Regions from separate parts of the Arcicella lustrica genome, predicted to be linked through region 2. Evidence: riboswitches for the same ligand, from Rfam matches in the RefSeq annotation. Region 2 holds a riboswitch; the other holds the start of a gene.
The links. Region 2 has a riboswitch for cobalamin ahead of metE (5-methyltetrahydropteroyltriglutamate--homocysteine S-methyltransferase). Riboswitches for the same ligand answer to the same signal wherever they lie in the genome.
Positions count from the first base shown of each region.

Region 1: it holds a riboswitch for cobalamin, as region 2 does, so the genes downstream of both, VB798_RS06970 (TonB-dependent receptor plug domain-containing protein) here and metE (5-methyltetrahydropteroyltriglutamate--homocysteine S-methyltransferase) in region 2, are expected to answer to the same signal.

Region 1 covers NZ_JAYGIM010000005.1:55,939-63,764, reverse strand. Annotated here, with positions in the region: gene VB798_RS06990 (glycosyltransferase family protein) at 1-236, shown strand, start outside; gene VB798_RS06985 (ABC transporter substrate-binding protein) at 331-1,266, opposite strand; gene VB798_RS06980 (DUF6580 family putative transport protein) at 1,417-2,010, opposite strand; gene VB798_RS06975 (DUF5074 domain-containing protein) at 2,070-3,173, opposite strand; gene VB798_RS06970 (TonB-dependent receptor plug domain-containing protein) at 3,398-5,347, opposite strand; cobalamin riboswitch at 5,457-5,771, opposite strand; gene VB798_RS06965 (response regulator) at 5,873-6,262, opposite strand; gene VB798_RS06960 (PAS domain S-box protein) at 6,249-7,826, opposite strand, start outside.
Region 2 covers NZ_JAYGIM010000020.1:33,700-41,525, reverse strand. Annotated here, with positions in the region: gene VB798_RS22315 (helix-turn-helix domain-containing protein) at 1-262, shown strand, start outside; gene metE (5-methyltetrahydropteroyltriglutamate--homocysteine S-methyltransferase) at 302-2,632, opposite strand; cobalamin riboswitch at 2,835-3,052, opposite strand; gene VB798_RS22305 (SusC/RagA family TonB-linked outer membrane protein) at 3,432-6,491, shown strand; gene VB798_RS22300 (RagB/SusD family nutrient uptake outer membrane protein) at 6,620-7,826, shown strand, end outside.

The DNA.
Region 1 (7,826 bases), on a different contig from region 2:
ATGTTGATAAAATAAAAGAAGTATTAGAGGCTTTTGATTACTCAGAAATAGATTCTTTAACACTTTTTGAAGCTACGCATCCAGCAGTAATGCAAGCCAGAATTGAAAGTGTAAATTGGATGTTTGATTATGATATTCACGAGAAAAAACTCTCTTTCAAAAACCAAGTAAAAATGGGAATTGAAAAGCTGACAGGTTATAGAATTGGCGAGTACAGGAATTATAAGATGGTTTGATACGCCATAAAAAAAGGCCCGAAACTTGCGTTCCAGACCCATGATAGATTAGAGGGAATATTTTTTCATGATGAAACATAATTCAAAAAAGAAATTATGTAGCTAGAGTTTGATTAAAAATAGGGTACACTTTATGAATTAGGTGTTTGGGAATATTAAAAAGTGTAGGATGAAATAATGCTGCCAAAATTTCAATACCATTTACTAAGGTGGATGCACTTGGCTGAGTGAACAAATCATAATCAAGCACAAAAACTGCTTTATTTTGAACTGCACGTAGATTTTCCCAACCGTTTTTTATGGTTAATAGATGTAATTCTTCCATACTTCTTTGGGTTTCAAAACCGCAAGGAGCTATGATTAATACTTCTGGGTCGTACTTCAATATTTTGTCCCATTGCGTCACGATGCTGTCGCCAGAAGGATTACTCAGCATATCAATGCCACCAGCGTAAGCAATTTGATGAGGAATCCAATGCCCACAATTATAAATTGGTTCAATCCATTCCAACAACATTACTCTTTTAGGCAAAGCTCTGTGTTCACGGAGTTTGTCGATAACATTGTCAATTCTTTGTTGAAGATTGGCTAAATGTAGATAAGCAGCTTCTTCTCTGCCCAAAGCCTTCGCAATCATAATCGCAGAATTTAAAACATCTTCTAAGCTTTGTGGAGTAATTGTTAAAATCTGAGGTGTTTTTTCGAGATTATCAATAACCGCTTGCGTACATTTTGTATCAATTTGGCATACTTCACAAACGTCTTGTGTAATGACAACATCGGGTGCGATAGCTTGTAATTTATCTTCTTCTACATAATACAAGCTTTTTCCTTGTGCTTTAGAAGCCGAGAAAATCTTGTCGATTTCTTCGCTTGAATAGTCTTTTCCTTCAAGCACACAACGCACTAAAATTTCATTTTCAGTTCTCGATGTTGGCGGACATTCAAAGGTTACGCCATAGAGTAAGTCTTGCAAACCCATGTCGTAAATCATTTGCGTTGCGGCAGGAAGAAAAGAGACAGCTTTCATTGTTTTGAGCTTTCAGCAATTAGCTATCAGAAGTCAGCAATTGCTTTTTATTAATAAATAATGAAATTAGAGGTAAGAGCTTTTAGAATCTAGCTATATCCTTAAACAAGAATTCAAAAAAAGATAGCCGAAATCTGAAGACCGATAGCCTCAAGCTTGATTTTGTGCCAAACTTGGAAAACGTACTTGTAATAATTCGAAACTACTAAAAAGGATAGCTGAATATGCCAATGTTCCAACTAAGAAGTTTTTCATGTAAGGAAAACCTTGAATTAAACATTGTTGTAAACCAGCCCAATCACGAGTTAAAGGTAAATTCGTTCTTAAATCTGTTCCTCCGCCAATCCAAACCGTTAAATCAGCTAAAACCCAATGAGAAACAGAGGCAATCACCGCTGCTAAAACTACATTTTGAACATTGATTTTTTGAAGAATTACTCTTCCAAACAATACAATGATGGCAAAAATGCCATAAATCCAATACCAACCGTCGTACATCATTCCATATTTTCCTTGATACACCACTTTATTAATCACTACGTCACTCACGAAAATGGTAAGAATTGGAAAAGCTAGAGCCTTCCAACGATTGCTAAAATATGCTCCACCAAAAAGCCCCATAGCACCCAATGGCGTATAATTTGCTACAGGAGTAAGCTGTGCGGAGTTGGCAATTCTTAACAAAGCAATCGCTAAAATAAAGCAAAGCAAGGTTAAAAAACGAGGGTTGAGTTGCTGTTTCATTGGTTGTTTTTTGTTAGGTTTGACAACTTTTGAAAGTTGTCAAACCTGAACCTAATAAATTACTTAAATCTAAATCCTTCTGGACTAACACCTACTTTTACAGAGTCAATTAAAGTTCCGTTTGCTTGGTATCTGAAAACATAACCTGCTTGTTTGAACGAGGGTGTAAAGCCTGCATAAATATTACCTGTAGAAGGGTCGGTACTTAGTGCTGAGAATACTTTTTTGATAAATGGAGTTGTTGTAGAAATACTCGCATCGTTGATGTTAAAGCTATAAGTTTCACCTTTTTGCTTATAACCATCAGCAGCATCTGAATAAGAATACACAAAAAGAATGGTGTTTTTATCTTTATTGAAAGTAAAGCTTTCTGCTGATTTATTACCTGAAGTAGCAAAAGCAATACGACTTTCTACAGTTTTAGTACTTAGGTTGAATTTTACAAATTTCCCTTCTGAATAAAACCATAATTTACCATTCGCATCAGCACCAATTAAACGTGGATGTGAACCAATCGTTACAGATTGTGTAACTGCATCCGTTTGCATATCGATGATAGAAATTTTATCAGTATCGCTGTATGTATTTGAAGCCACAATTGCTTCATTACCGACTACAACAATTTTCTCTGGACCTTTCTGAACAGCAATTTTTTTAATCACTGTATTGGTCGTCAAATCAATTACTAATACATAGCCAGGCTTATAAGAATAATCAGTATTTAAAGCGTCCCAGCAAGTAACGTAAGCTTTGTTTGTTCCTGCTTTTACGGCATAGCGTGGGTTTTCAAGTTGAGCAGAAGTAATGGTTGCTACTGATTTAAAAGTACTTGAATTTACAATTTGAATATAATCTTTTCCTGCTGTAGCATTATCTACCAAGATTAATCCTTTGCCATCTACTTCTGTATAATCTGCCACACCACCAGCTACTGAGTTATTATTTTCTAATTGAAAAATATCAAGACTAACAGCTTTTGTAGCAGGATTAAGTAAATCAATTGTACCATTATTATCACTGAAATTACCTCTGTTCATTACAAACACACCAGCATCATAAGGTTGAGCAGGTACTACTACTTCTGTTTCTGAATTACAAGCGTTTAACGACAAGAATAAAGAAGTTGCTACCAATGAGCGAACGATAATAGAATTAAATTGCATTGTTTTATTATTGATTAAAATATGAAAACGATTTGGGGTTTTGGATGTGGGATTTCGGATTTCAGCTTTTTTAGTTATTGAAAATGAAAAAAGATGAACTTGAAACCCGAAAACCATATCCAAAATTCAAATTCCAAAAGCTGAAATCCGATGACCGAAGCCTACCCTCCGACGACCGAAAGCTGAATTCCGAAACCCGAAACCCAAAACCACAAATCCAAAATCTAAATACTCATAATCCAGCCCAAAGAGAAACCTCTTCCCGGCATGGCATTCTTTTTTACACTTGGATACACCGTATCCGTCAGGTTATTTATTTGAAAAATTAGGTTTGATTGAATGTTACCCAATTGGATTTTACCCGAAATGGTTGAATTCAAAATAAAGTAAGATGGAAAAGGTCGTCCAGAATGGTCGAAAGTGATAAAGCGTTCAGAATTATACAATCCTTGAATATTTAAATTCCAATTCCCTTTGCCAATATATGCTGTACCCGAAACCGAATGGCGTGGTACGTAAATCATTTGTTTGCCGATAAAATCTTCTGTATAAGCCGCATAAACTTTTTGTTGAGAAGTGTTCGTAAGGGCATAAGTACCCGTAAAACCAGCTATTTTATCAGTTTTGGTATATTTTACATTTCCCGAAACTTCAAAACCTTTTGCCAATACTTGTTGGAGATTTTCTACCCGATACCCTTTATCTGGATTCCAGTACGTCCAGTCGTTAACCAAATTATGATAGAGATTAATACCCAAAGAAGTATTTATATTTTCAGAAAGAACCTGTTTCCAATTGATTCCCATTTCTTTGTTGAAACCACTTTCTGGACGAATGTCTGGATTACCCATAACTTTCCAGTAGCGTTCGTTCAAAGTGGGTAAACGGTAACTTCTGGCAACATTGGCTGTAGCTTTAATTTCATGCTTTTTCGTTGAAAGTACTGCATATTCAATACCCAATGAAGGCGTAAAAGGAGCTTTATAACGGCTTGAAAAAGCCTGACGAAGATTCAGCGAAATAATTAATTTTTCTGCAAGTTGCTGTCTGACTAAAGCAAAAATATCCTGACGATTTTCAGTAATTGCGCCACCGCCATAGCCATCTACTTTTGCCACATAATGCACAAATTCTCCACCGATTCTGATAGAAGTATTACCAAAACCATCAAAGGATTTAAAAGAAAATTCGTGTTCTGCACGACTAATGTAGCGGTCGGTTTCAGAATGACTTGGATTAGCAAAATCGCCCGTTCCATAATCAACAATATCTCTGACAAAAGCTGCTTTTACATTTGTATTTCCGAACTGATAGGAAGAAAGAAAACGATAAGCTTTGGTTTGTGTAATTTCTCTGGAGGCAATTACATCTGGCTGAATACTTAATTTATTGTCAGTCAGCCAAATATTCAAAGAAAGTACATTGTTGTTTTTTTGTTTCAAGTACAAATCTTGAATAAAACCTTTTTGGGCAGTTTCAGTAGGTTCAATCGGGTAAGTTCTTCCTTTGCTGTCGGTTCTTTCGGTTACCGAAAAATGATTATTGTATTTACTTCCGTAAAGTAAAGTTTTGCCAGAAAATTGTAAACCGTTTTTGTAAGACTTTACAAAACGTAAACCTGTTTGTAGATTATAATTATCAAAACTTCCGTACTGTCCGCCAAGCGTAAAGTTCATTCCTTGTCTTTTCCATTGTGGAACAGAATTGAGTAAAATACTTCCACCCACTGCATCAGAACCCACGCAGGAAGCCGAAGAACCATATTGAATCGCCATTTGGTCGAAACCTAACAATGGAACAGTTGAAAAATCGGTTTGTCCCGCCATTGGATTATTAATGTTCAATCCATTCCACATTACTGCCGTGTGCATGGCAGAAGTTCCTCTGAAAGAAATACTTGTTAACTGACCAGTTCCATAACTTTTAAAAGCGATGGGAGATTGATATTGTAGAAAATCGGCTAAAGTTTGAAATTGAAAACGAGCTAAAGTAGCAGAATCTATTTTTTGTACTTTCAAGCCTGCCATAAAATGTTCAGTAGCAAAACCTCTTACTTTTACTTCGTCGATTTGTTTGTTGGCAATTTCCTGGGCGTGGCTTCGCAAGGATATAAAAATACCCATGACTAAAAGTATTGGCTGAAAACGTAAGAAATACGTAAAAACAGCAGACATAACGTTGATAGTTAAGCCTTGACCTGCGGAATGAAACCGAAAATATTGACCAAGAAAATTGAAAGAAAAAATCGAACGCTCAATGATGCTTATCCTCCGTAAGCAAGCAATTAAGAATGATTTAATGGCAGGTCTCCTGACTTGTTTCTCATGTACCCAAACCTTCCCAGAATATTTGGTGAATTTGTGAATTGTGATTTAGTGATTAATAAGCCAATTAAATATTAGGATTATTTTTGAATTTCTTCATTCACTCAATCATTTATTCACTCAATCACCACTAAACCAGTGGCTATTGAAGAATGGCAATGATGGTATTGAAACTTACAGTTGCGGGGACAGTACAGGCATTCAACCTGATTCCCTATTAAGCTTTAAACTTGTATTGATACAAGCCTAATGCACCATAAACTGATGCAAAGGTAGCAGAATTTTTATGTTATTTTGAAGAAAGAATTTTAAAAGCTTGATTTATAGGCTTTTTTGTTGTGATTATTAGCTTATAAATCAAGTAATTAGGAACGTTTACTCTTCCATTAATTTTTTGAGGTCATCCATTTTAATTGGCTTAACCAAATAATTACTTACAATTTCATAAGATTTTGCTCTTTTAATATCCTCAGGGTCGATAGAGCTGGTGACGATAAAAATCGTCACAGCATTTTCAATAGGAATTTGGATAAATTCATCTAAAAATTGCCATCCGTCCCAAATAGGCATATTCAGGTCGAGGAAAATCAAATCAGGGAGTTTTTCGCCTGATATGATAATTGTTTTAAGGCTATCATAAGCTTCTTTGCCATTTTTGAAAACCAGAACACCATTGCAAAAATTAGCTAATTGCATCAATCTTTTAGTGCCAAAAACAAAGATAGGGTCATCATCAATGATGCAAGCGATGTCAATTTTTTTCATATTTAAGATATATGCTGAATGTTGTTCCTTTATCTACTTCACTACTTACTTCTACTTTTCCACCCATTGCCTCAATTTGATTTTTGGTAATGAATAAACCAACACCTCTGGCATCTTTATGGTAATGAAATGTTTTGTACAAACCAAAAAGTTTGGTGCCATGTCGTTTCAAATCAATACCCAAACCGTTGTCTTCTATTTTCAGAATAAGGTAATCTTTTTCTATAACAGTTGATAGTTTGATGTAGCTATCTCTTTCATCTGAAGAGTACTTGATAGCATTTGTCAGAAAGTTAAGCATAATACTATCTAAATAGGCGGGAATGGCTAGTACTTTTTCATCTGTATTGATATTGTTTTCAATCGCCACTTTTGATTCACGGGCAAGAGCCGATACATTTTGAATAGCATTTTGGATTGCGTTATACAAACTTACTCCTTTTAAATTATCAATAACGGCTGTATTCATCAATACTACTTCATTCAAATGAGCAATGGTTTCGCCAAGATTTTTGGAAGCAGATTTTAATAAATTTAAGTATTCATTTTCGGATAATTCAGGATTTTCTTCAAGAAGTATATCCATCATCATTGAGATATTTCCAGAGTGAGACCTCAAATTATGTGAAACAATATGAGCAAAGTTTTTTAGTCTTTCATTTTGGTCTTTTGTAACATCTAAAAGTGCTTTTATCTCTTGCTCCGCATTTTTTTGCTGAGTAATATCAATAATTTGTGAGATAAAATATAAAGGCTGATTAGACTGATTTCTTACTAAAGATGCTGCCAAAATGATATGAACGATATGCCCTTTTTTATGGATGTATCGTTTTTCCATCTGATAATGTGACCTTTTTCCATCAATCAATTCTTGAACTAAGTCAAGGTCAGCTTTTAAATCATCTGGATGAGTAATTTCTTGGAAAGTAAGTTGATAGAGTTCTTCTTCAGAATATCCAATAATTTGACAAAGCGTTTGATTAATTTTTAGCCATTTTCCGTCAATATCAAGCAAAGCCATACCAATTGCCGCATTTTCGAAATTACCTCTAAAAGCTTCTTCACTAATCTGAAGTTTTTCTAGCGCTTTTTTTCTTTCAGTAATATCGTGCATCGCTACAACAGCACCGAATAATTCACCATTAGGTCCTTTGAGTTGAGCACCCGAAATAGATACAATATGACTTGGGCCATCGTTAGGAGCAATAATTATCTCAACATTATGAATATTTCCTGCTTGTAAAGTCCGAATCAGCGGTATTTCTTCAGTACTTAGTTTTGTTGTACCATCTAAACGATAAAGCCCATAATAATTAGGAAATTCTTCCGGAGTAATATTAGCGATAGGTAAGCCATGCCATTGTTTAGTGGTATTGTTAAACAAAGTAAGGTTGCCGTGCTGGTCGCAAGCTACAATACCAATATCAATACTTTCAAGAATGGTTTCTAATAAAGTATGGTTTTCCAGAAGGCTTTGTTCAATTTTTTTGCGTTCGGTAATGTCGTCTGTGTACATAATAATGCCACCAATTTTGTCATTATCTTCACTGTACCAAGGTTTCAC
Region 2 (7,826 bases):
AGCTTTAGATATTTTAGATGCAATATCGGTTTTAGCATTAGATTATGAGAAAAAGCATTTTCCAATTGAAAAACTTGATCCGATTGAATCAATTAAACAAAGAATTGAGATGCTAAATCTTTCTCAAAAAGAAGTAGCAAAGTATTTTGGAGGCGAGAATCGAGTTTCAGAAGTACTAAATAGAAAAAGACCACTTACGCTGAAAATGGTAAAAAATCTTTATCATGGTTTAGGGATTCCTGCTGAAGTACTTTTAGCCTAGAAACAAAATAAGGCGAGATGAAATCTCGCCTTATGGTTTTTAACAAACACCCTCTTTTACTTTTTCTCTTAAAAGCGTAGTTGCTTTAATCATATTTTTCAAAGCCAATTCTGTTTCTGCCCAACGGCGAGTTTTCAAACCGCAATCTGGATTTACCCATAGATTTCTGGCTGGAATATTCACTAAAGCTTTCTCTAACAAAGCCAACATTTCTTCGGTTTCGGGTACTCTTGGCGAGTGAATATCATACACGCCTGGTCCGATTTCATTTGGATATTTGAAATCAACAAAAGCATCCAACAATTCCATTTGAGAGCGTGAAGTTTCAATCGTAATCACGTCGGCATCCATGTCAGCAATGTGTTTGATGATGTCATTAAATTCAGAATAACACATGTGCGTATGAATTTGCGTTTCGTCTTTCACGCCCGATGCACTTAAACGGAAAGCTTCAACTGCCCATTGCAAGTAATTTTCCCAATCGGCACGACGTAATGGCAAACCTTCACGAATAGCAGGTTCGTCAATTTGAATCACTTTGATTCCCGCTTTTTCTAAATCTAATACTTCATCACGAATAGCCATTGCAATTTGGAAAGCCGTGGTTTTACGAGCTTGATCGTCTCTTACAAATGACCATTGCAAAATCGTAATTGGTCCAGTAAGCATTCCTTTCATCAGTTTTTGCGTTTTCGATTGTGCAAATTCTGACCAACGAACCGTCATCGCCACAGGGCGTTCTACATCACCATAAATAATGGGAGGTTTCACACAACGGCTACCATAACTTTGTACCCAACCGTTCTGAGAAAATACATAGCCAGATAATTGTTCGCCGAAATACTCTACCATGTCATTACGCTCAAATTCGCCGTGTACCAAAACGTCCAAGCCAATTTCTTCTTGCCAATGAATAGATTTTTCAATTTCTATCGCAATTTGTGCATCGTACTCTTTCTGAGAAATTACTCCTTTTTTAAGGTTTGCTCTCAATAGACGTACATCATCCGTTTGCGGAAACGAACCAATGGTTGTAGTCGGGAAAAGTGGAAGTTTTAAGGTTTCCAATTGTAAAGCTTGACGAACACTAAACGGACTTGGACGATGTGAATCCTTTTCTGTCAAAGCCGCTACTCTTGCTTTTACTTGTGGTTTATGAATCAGATTTGAATTTTTTCTACTTTGAATCGCCTGCTGATTTTCAGCCAATTGTTGAGCAAATAATGGAGCAGATGCTGGTTCAGAAAGCTTTTTTAGCACATTTACTTCATTCAATTTTTGTTTGGCAAAAGCCATCCAATTTTTGATTTCTGGTGTAAGTACTTGCTCGTTTTGTTCTAAATCCAAATCGCAAGGAGAGTGTAATAATGAACACGAAGGCGCAATCATTACTCTTTTTTGTCCTAAAGTATCAATTGCTTTTTGGATGAATTTCAAGGACTTAGCATAATCGTTCTTCCAAATGTTTCTACCATCGACAACACCAAGCGATAAGATTTTTTCGGTTTGGGCAAAATCTGTTTGCTCAAAAATATCATCCAATTGCGAAGGACAACGTACCAAATCAAGGTGTAAAGCATCAATATCTAAAGTAGTTGCCACATAGATATTTTCGCCTGTGCATTCAAAATAAGTAGCGACCAAAATATTTAAGTTTGGTACTGCCTTTTTGATTTTTTGATAAGCTTGTTGGAATGCAATTTGCTCGTTTTCTGTCAAATCCAAGGTCAAACAAGGTTCATCTAATTGAATCCATTTTGCTCCACGAGCTGCCAATTCTTGTAAAATATCAATGTAAATCGGCAATAGTTTGTCTAATAAATCAATGCGATGAAAACCAGCTTCCTTTTCTTTTCCCAATAAAAGGAATGAAACTGGACCAATCAAAACAGGTTTTGTAACAATTCCTATTTGTTTGGCATCTTCAAAGTCAATAATAATTTTATCAGAATATCTTTTAAAGTGTTGATTTTTAGTGAATTCAGGAACGATATAATGATAATTTGTATCAAACCATTTGGTCATTTCCATCGCTTTGATGTCGAGCCCGTCACGTTGTACGCCCCTTGCCATTGCAAAGTAAATGTCTAATTCACGGTTGGTTTGTCCGTCCACCAAAGCATGATAACGTTCTGGAATAGCTCCGACCAACATGGCTGTATCCGAAATGTGGTCATAGAGTGAAAAATCATTCGAAGGAATCAAATCAATGCCAGCTTCTTGTTGAAGTTGCCAGTTTTGTCTTTTGATTTGGCGACCAATCCAAAGTAATTCATCTTTGGTACTTTTACCAGCCCAAAATTGCTCAGAAGCACGTTTTAATTCTCTTTTGCTACCGATACGTGGGTAACCCAAATTGTGTGTAAACATAGTAATTGTTGTTTTAAGGTTCGTAATCATCGGGCTTCGATGATTTTTTGGTGTGTTTTTGCGATACACCGAATGAAACTTGAAAACACCACACCGCCATGCGTAAAGCATAAGCACACGCTGGTTCACTGCTGAAACAGTTAATATTCGACAAGTATTTGTAAAAAATCAATGCGTGAACTAAGCCCTAATCGTGAGGGGATAGTCATTGAGAAGGTAGGCAAGTCTCCTGACTTATAACATTTTCTTCATCCTTCTCATTCTTAGAAAAGAACAATGGACAATACTGAAGAAAATTCGTTTCTGAACGAAACCGTTACTTACAGTAGCACGTCTGTTCGTGATTTACACACGATTCCTTTTTAATTTCTAGCAAAAAGCAATTCACTTTTTCTTAAAACCAACCTTCTGATTGACGGGTGTTTACTGTTACGAAGCAAAGGTATTAATGAACAATTGATTGTAGATATATTAACCTTAAATATTTTAAAATATAGATGTTTTAACTAATTAATATATTTATTTAGGATAATACAATAGATATTTATGAAAATAAATGATAATTTATCTTTTTGTATTTTTAAATAACAAGCATTGTTTTTCAAAAATGAATTCAATGATAAATTAAGGCTATGTTATGAAAAAATCATGTTTTGATAACACAGGCTTTACTTTCCAGAAATCTTGCATGAATAACTTGCGCCCTCAATTAAAAACCTAATCCTTATTTTTCTTTTTTGTTTACAATTTAATTATATTGTGATAAAATAAGAATATTCCAATTTACAACACAACAACAATGAACAAAAAACCTTTTTTTAAGACTCAATCGAAGCTTATCCTTGGAGTCTTAGTTGGGGCAACAGTTGGCGTTTCTGCTAATCCAACTTTTGCCAGTAATGTTACTCTTCTCTCAACAAATAAAATAAATGCTTATGAACAAACAGTACTTAACAAAGCAGTAAAAGAAATTACTGTAAAAGGAAGAGTAATTGATGCGAAAACCAAAGAGCCATTGGCGGGTTGTAACATTCTAGTAAAAGATAGCAAACGTGGTATAAATGCCGATGCCAACGGAAATTTTAGTATTACGGCAGATGAAAAAGCGACTTTGGTATTTTCATTCATTGGTTATGAAAAACAAGAAATTGCGATTGCAGGAAAAAGTACGATAGAAGTAGCGCTTGTATCAAGTGCTTCAGATTTAGAGCAAGTTGTAGTAGTTGGTTACGGAAGTTCAACGAAAAAAGATATTACAGGTTCAGTAAAATCATTGAAACCTGCTGAATTCAACCAAGGGATTATCAACTCGCCAGAACAACTTTTACAAGGTAAAGTATCGGGTGTAAATGTTACTTCAGCAAGTGGAGAACCAGGTGGCGTTCAGAATATTAGCGTACGTGGACCGGGTGGAGTAAGAACAGGAAGTACGCCACTTTTTGTGGTTGACGGCTTGGCTTTGGATAATTCAAGTAGTGGTGGAGCAACGAATCCACTTAACTTTTTGAATCCACAAGATATTGAATCAATTGATGTATTGAAAGATGCTTCGGCAACAGCCATTTATGGTTCAAGAGGTGCGAATGGAGTAATTTTAATCACGACTAAAAAAGGGAAAACAGGTTTTTCTTCTTTCAATTATTCTACAAGTTATGGTTTTTCAACAATGGCGAGAGCTTTACCTGTTTTCTCGGCTGATGAATATCGTAAACAAGTACCAGCTTTAGGAGGCGTTTTGGAAGATTTGAAGGCTTCGACTGATTGGCAGAAAGAAATTTCAAGAACAGCACTTACTAAAAATCATAATATTTCATTGGGTGGTGGTGCTGAAAAATTGACCTATTATGCTTCTTTCGGAATTCAAAACCAAGAAGGTATTCTGAAAAACAACCAATTAGACCGTTACACGGGTCGTATTAACGTAACCCAAAAATTATTGGAAGACCGTGTGACTGTCGATGTGAATTTGAATGCAACGAATACGTATAATGAACGACCGCCAATTACAGGGATTATCGGAGCAGCGATTTCTACAAACCCTACTTATCCTGCTTATGACGATAAAGGACAACCGTACTCGTATGTAAATGGTGTAAATCCATTGACGACGATGAAATTGGAAAAAGATGCTACTTCTATTACTCGTATCATCGGAAACATTTCTCCTTCTATCAAAATCATTGATGGTTTAGTCTATAAATTGAATTTCGGGATTGATAATTCAAGCTCTACTCGTGATTTACAATCGTTGGCAAATGCTGTGCCTTTGCAAGATGGTCGTTTAGAAACAATCAATATTACAAATACTAACCGCTTGATTGAAAACTATTTGACTTATACAAAAGCAATCAAAGAACATAGTTTTTCTGCTTTAGTGGGACATTCGTATCAGAAATTCATGTTCCGTGGACGTTCTTACAGCATCAACAAATTCCCGATTTCTGATATTGAACCAATTTATAATCCTGGTTTAGGACAAGAACTTACTTTGGCAAACAATAAGCCAACAGGCTATGCTACAAACGATGAATTACAATCGTTTTTCTCAAGAGTAAATTATCAGTTCAATGACAAGTATTTATTAACAGCAACTTTAAGGGTTGATGGTTCATCAAAGTTTGGAGCAAACAATAAATATGGCGTTTTCCCTTCTTTCTCGGCAGGTTGGAGAATCTCTGAAGAAGAATTCTTAAAAGGGTCTGCTTTGAGTAATTTGAAAGTAAGAGCAGGTTGGGGACGTACTGGTAACCAAGAAATTCCTTCAAAAATCACACAAGCAAGATTTACTTCTGTCGTTTCAGCAGGTACTTCTTATCCATTATCAGAAACTGGCGCATTTCCAGCAGGTACTTCTTATACAAGATTGGCAAACCCGAATATTCAGTGGGAACAATCAACACAAACAGATTTAGGGATTGACTTTGGTTTCTTGAATGGCGCTTTAACAGGTACAATTGATGTCTTCAATAAAGTATCAGGAGATATTTTGTTAGAAGTAATTCCTGCCGATCCAGTTCAGCCAGCAGGTACTTTCTGGACAAATGTAAAAGATATGACGATTACCAACAAAGGTTTAGAATTAGAACTAAACTATCGTCATGCTGCTACAGAAGGCTTTACTTATGAATTAGGTGGAAACGTTACTTTCATTGATAACGTTGTTAAAAATTCTCCTTATTCAGTAATTCCTTCAGGTTCAGCTTCGGGTTCTGGTTTGACTTCAGCAACAATCAACGGTTATGTGAGCGGTCAGCCAATTGGAACTTTCTTCTTAAAAGAATTCACAGGATTTGATGATAAAGGAATTAGTACTTTCCGTGATGTAGATGGCGATGGAATTGTAACGGACAAAGACCGTATCGCAGCAGGAAGTGCTTTACCAACGAAACAGTTTAACTTCTTTGGTCGTGCAAACTACAAAGGATTTGATTTGTCAATCAATTTCAATGGAGTTTCGGGCAACAAAATTTATGACAATACTGCCAACGCAAACTTCTATAAATTAAGATTATCAAAAGGTATCAATACAACGGCAGAAGCCATTGCTTCAACAAACGAATCGGTGAATAACTCCGCTCCAGTATCGACAAGATATTTGAAAGATGGTGCTTTTTTACGTTTGAATAACTTGACTTTAGGCTACAATGTAAATACTAAAGCTTTAGGAATCAGCAAATGGGTTTCTACTTTGAGACTTTCTGTAACAGGACAAAACCTTGCTGTATTTACAAAATATGATGGTTTTGATCCAGAAGTAAATACAGATAGAACAGTTAACGGTATTACTTCTTACGGAATTGATTACCTAAGTTATCCAAAAGCTAGGTCTGTTATTTTTGGCTTAAATATTTCATTTTAATTGACAGTACTGTTATCTGAAAGCAGTTAACCGTTATCTGTTCAATCTTTGGTTGATGCGATGATTGAGAAAAAATCATTTTCAAATCTTCAAATTACCAAATTTTCAAATTACAAATCATCGAAATCATGAAAAAGAAAATATATGTTTTATTCGCTCTAATGGGCATATTATCGATTGAAAGTTGTACCAATCTTGAAGAAGTAGTATTGGATGAATCTTTCATTTCAAACCTTTCTGAAAAACAAGCTGCCGACGGAATTATGGCACCTGTTTACGCAAGGCTTCCAGATATATTTTTACATACTAATTACTTTGCTATTCAGGAAATCTCTACGGATGAAGCCATTTTACCTTACCGTGGTGGAACTGACTGGGGCGATAATGGTATTTACTTGGCTTTGCACGCACATACTCAAACAAGTACTGACCCGAATTTAAGAAATACTTGGAATTTTATTTTGCAAGGAATGTCTCGTGCTATCACGGCTATCAATACTCTACCAAACTCTAAAGACCCGATTGCAAAAACTTATTTAGCAGAAGCAAGAGGGATGAGAGCTTATTATTCGATGTTGACTTTAGACCTTTTCGGTTTAGTTTTCGTAAAAAATGACATCGGCGAAAACTCTACAATTTTGAGAGGTGAACAAGCCGTAGAGTATATCAAAAGTGAGCTTTTGGCGGTTGAACCAAATTTAGAAACAACTGTTGGCCCAGGAAGATTAACAAAAGGAGCTGTTTGGGGATTATTAGCAAGATTATATTTGAATGCTGGCGTATATCGTGACCCTTACGCTACAACAGTTACTTTCAAAAATGAAGATTTAGATAAAGTAATTGAATATACTGATAAAATTATTGCTTCTGGTCAATACCAATTAGCGAGAGATTATTTCTCAATTTTCAATTCGGATAATCACACGAACAAAGAATTGATTTTTGCAGTTGACCAGCGTGCTGAATTGAATGGACATAACCGTTTGGCGTACTTCTCGCTTTCGGGTGACCAGTTTCCATTACCAGCATATCCAAATGCAAACGGTACGGATGGCCCGGGTATTACTTCTGATTTCTACCGTACTTGGGTAAATGCTTATGGTTCACAAGACCCGAAAGTTGATCCAAGATTTTACAGAGAGAACCTTTCTATTTATTCAAATCCTGCGGATTCATGTGTGGCTGCTGAAAACTTTAATATTAACCGTGGTATTTTAAGAGGTCAGCAATATGGTTTGATTCGTAAAAATGGTGTTTTTGTGAAATGTGCTGATGGAAAAATGAAAGTGGGTAAATTGGTTTATGATACGAGAAACAAACCAACATTAGCAGTTG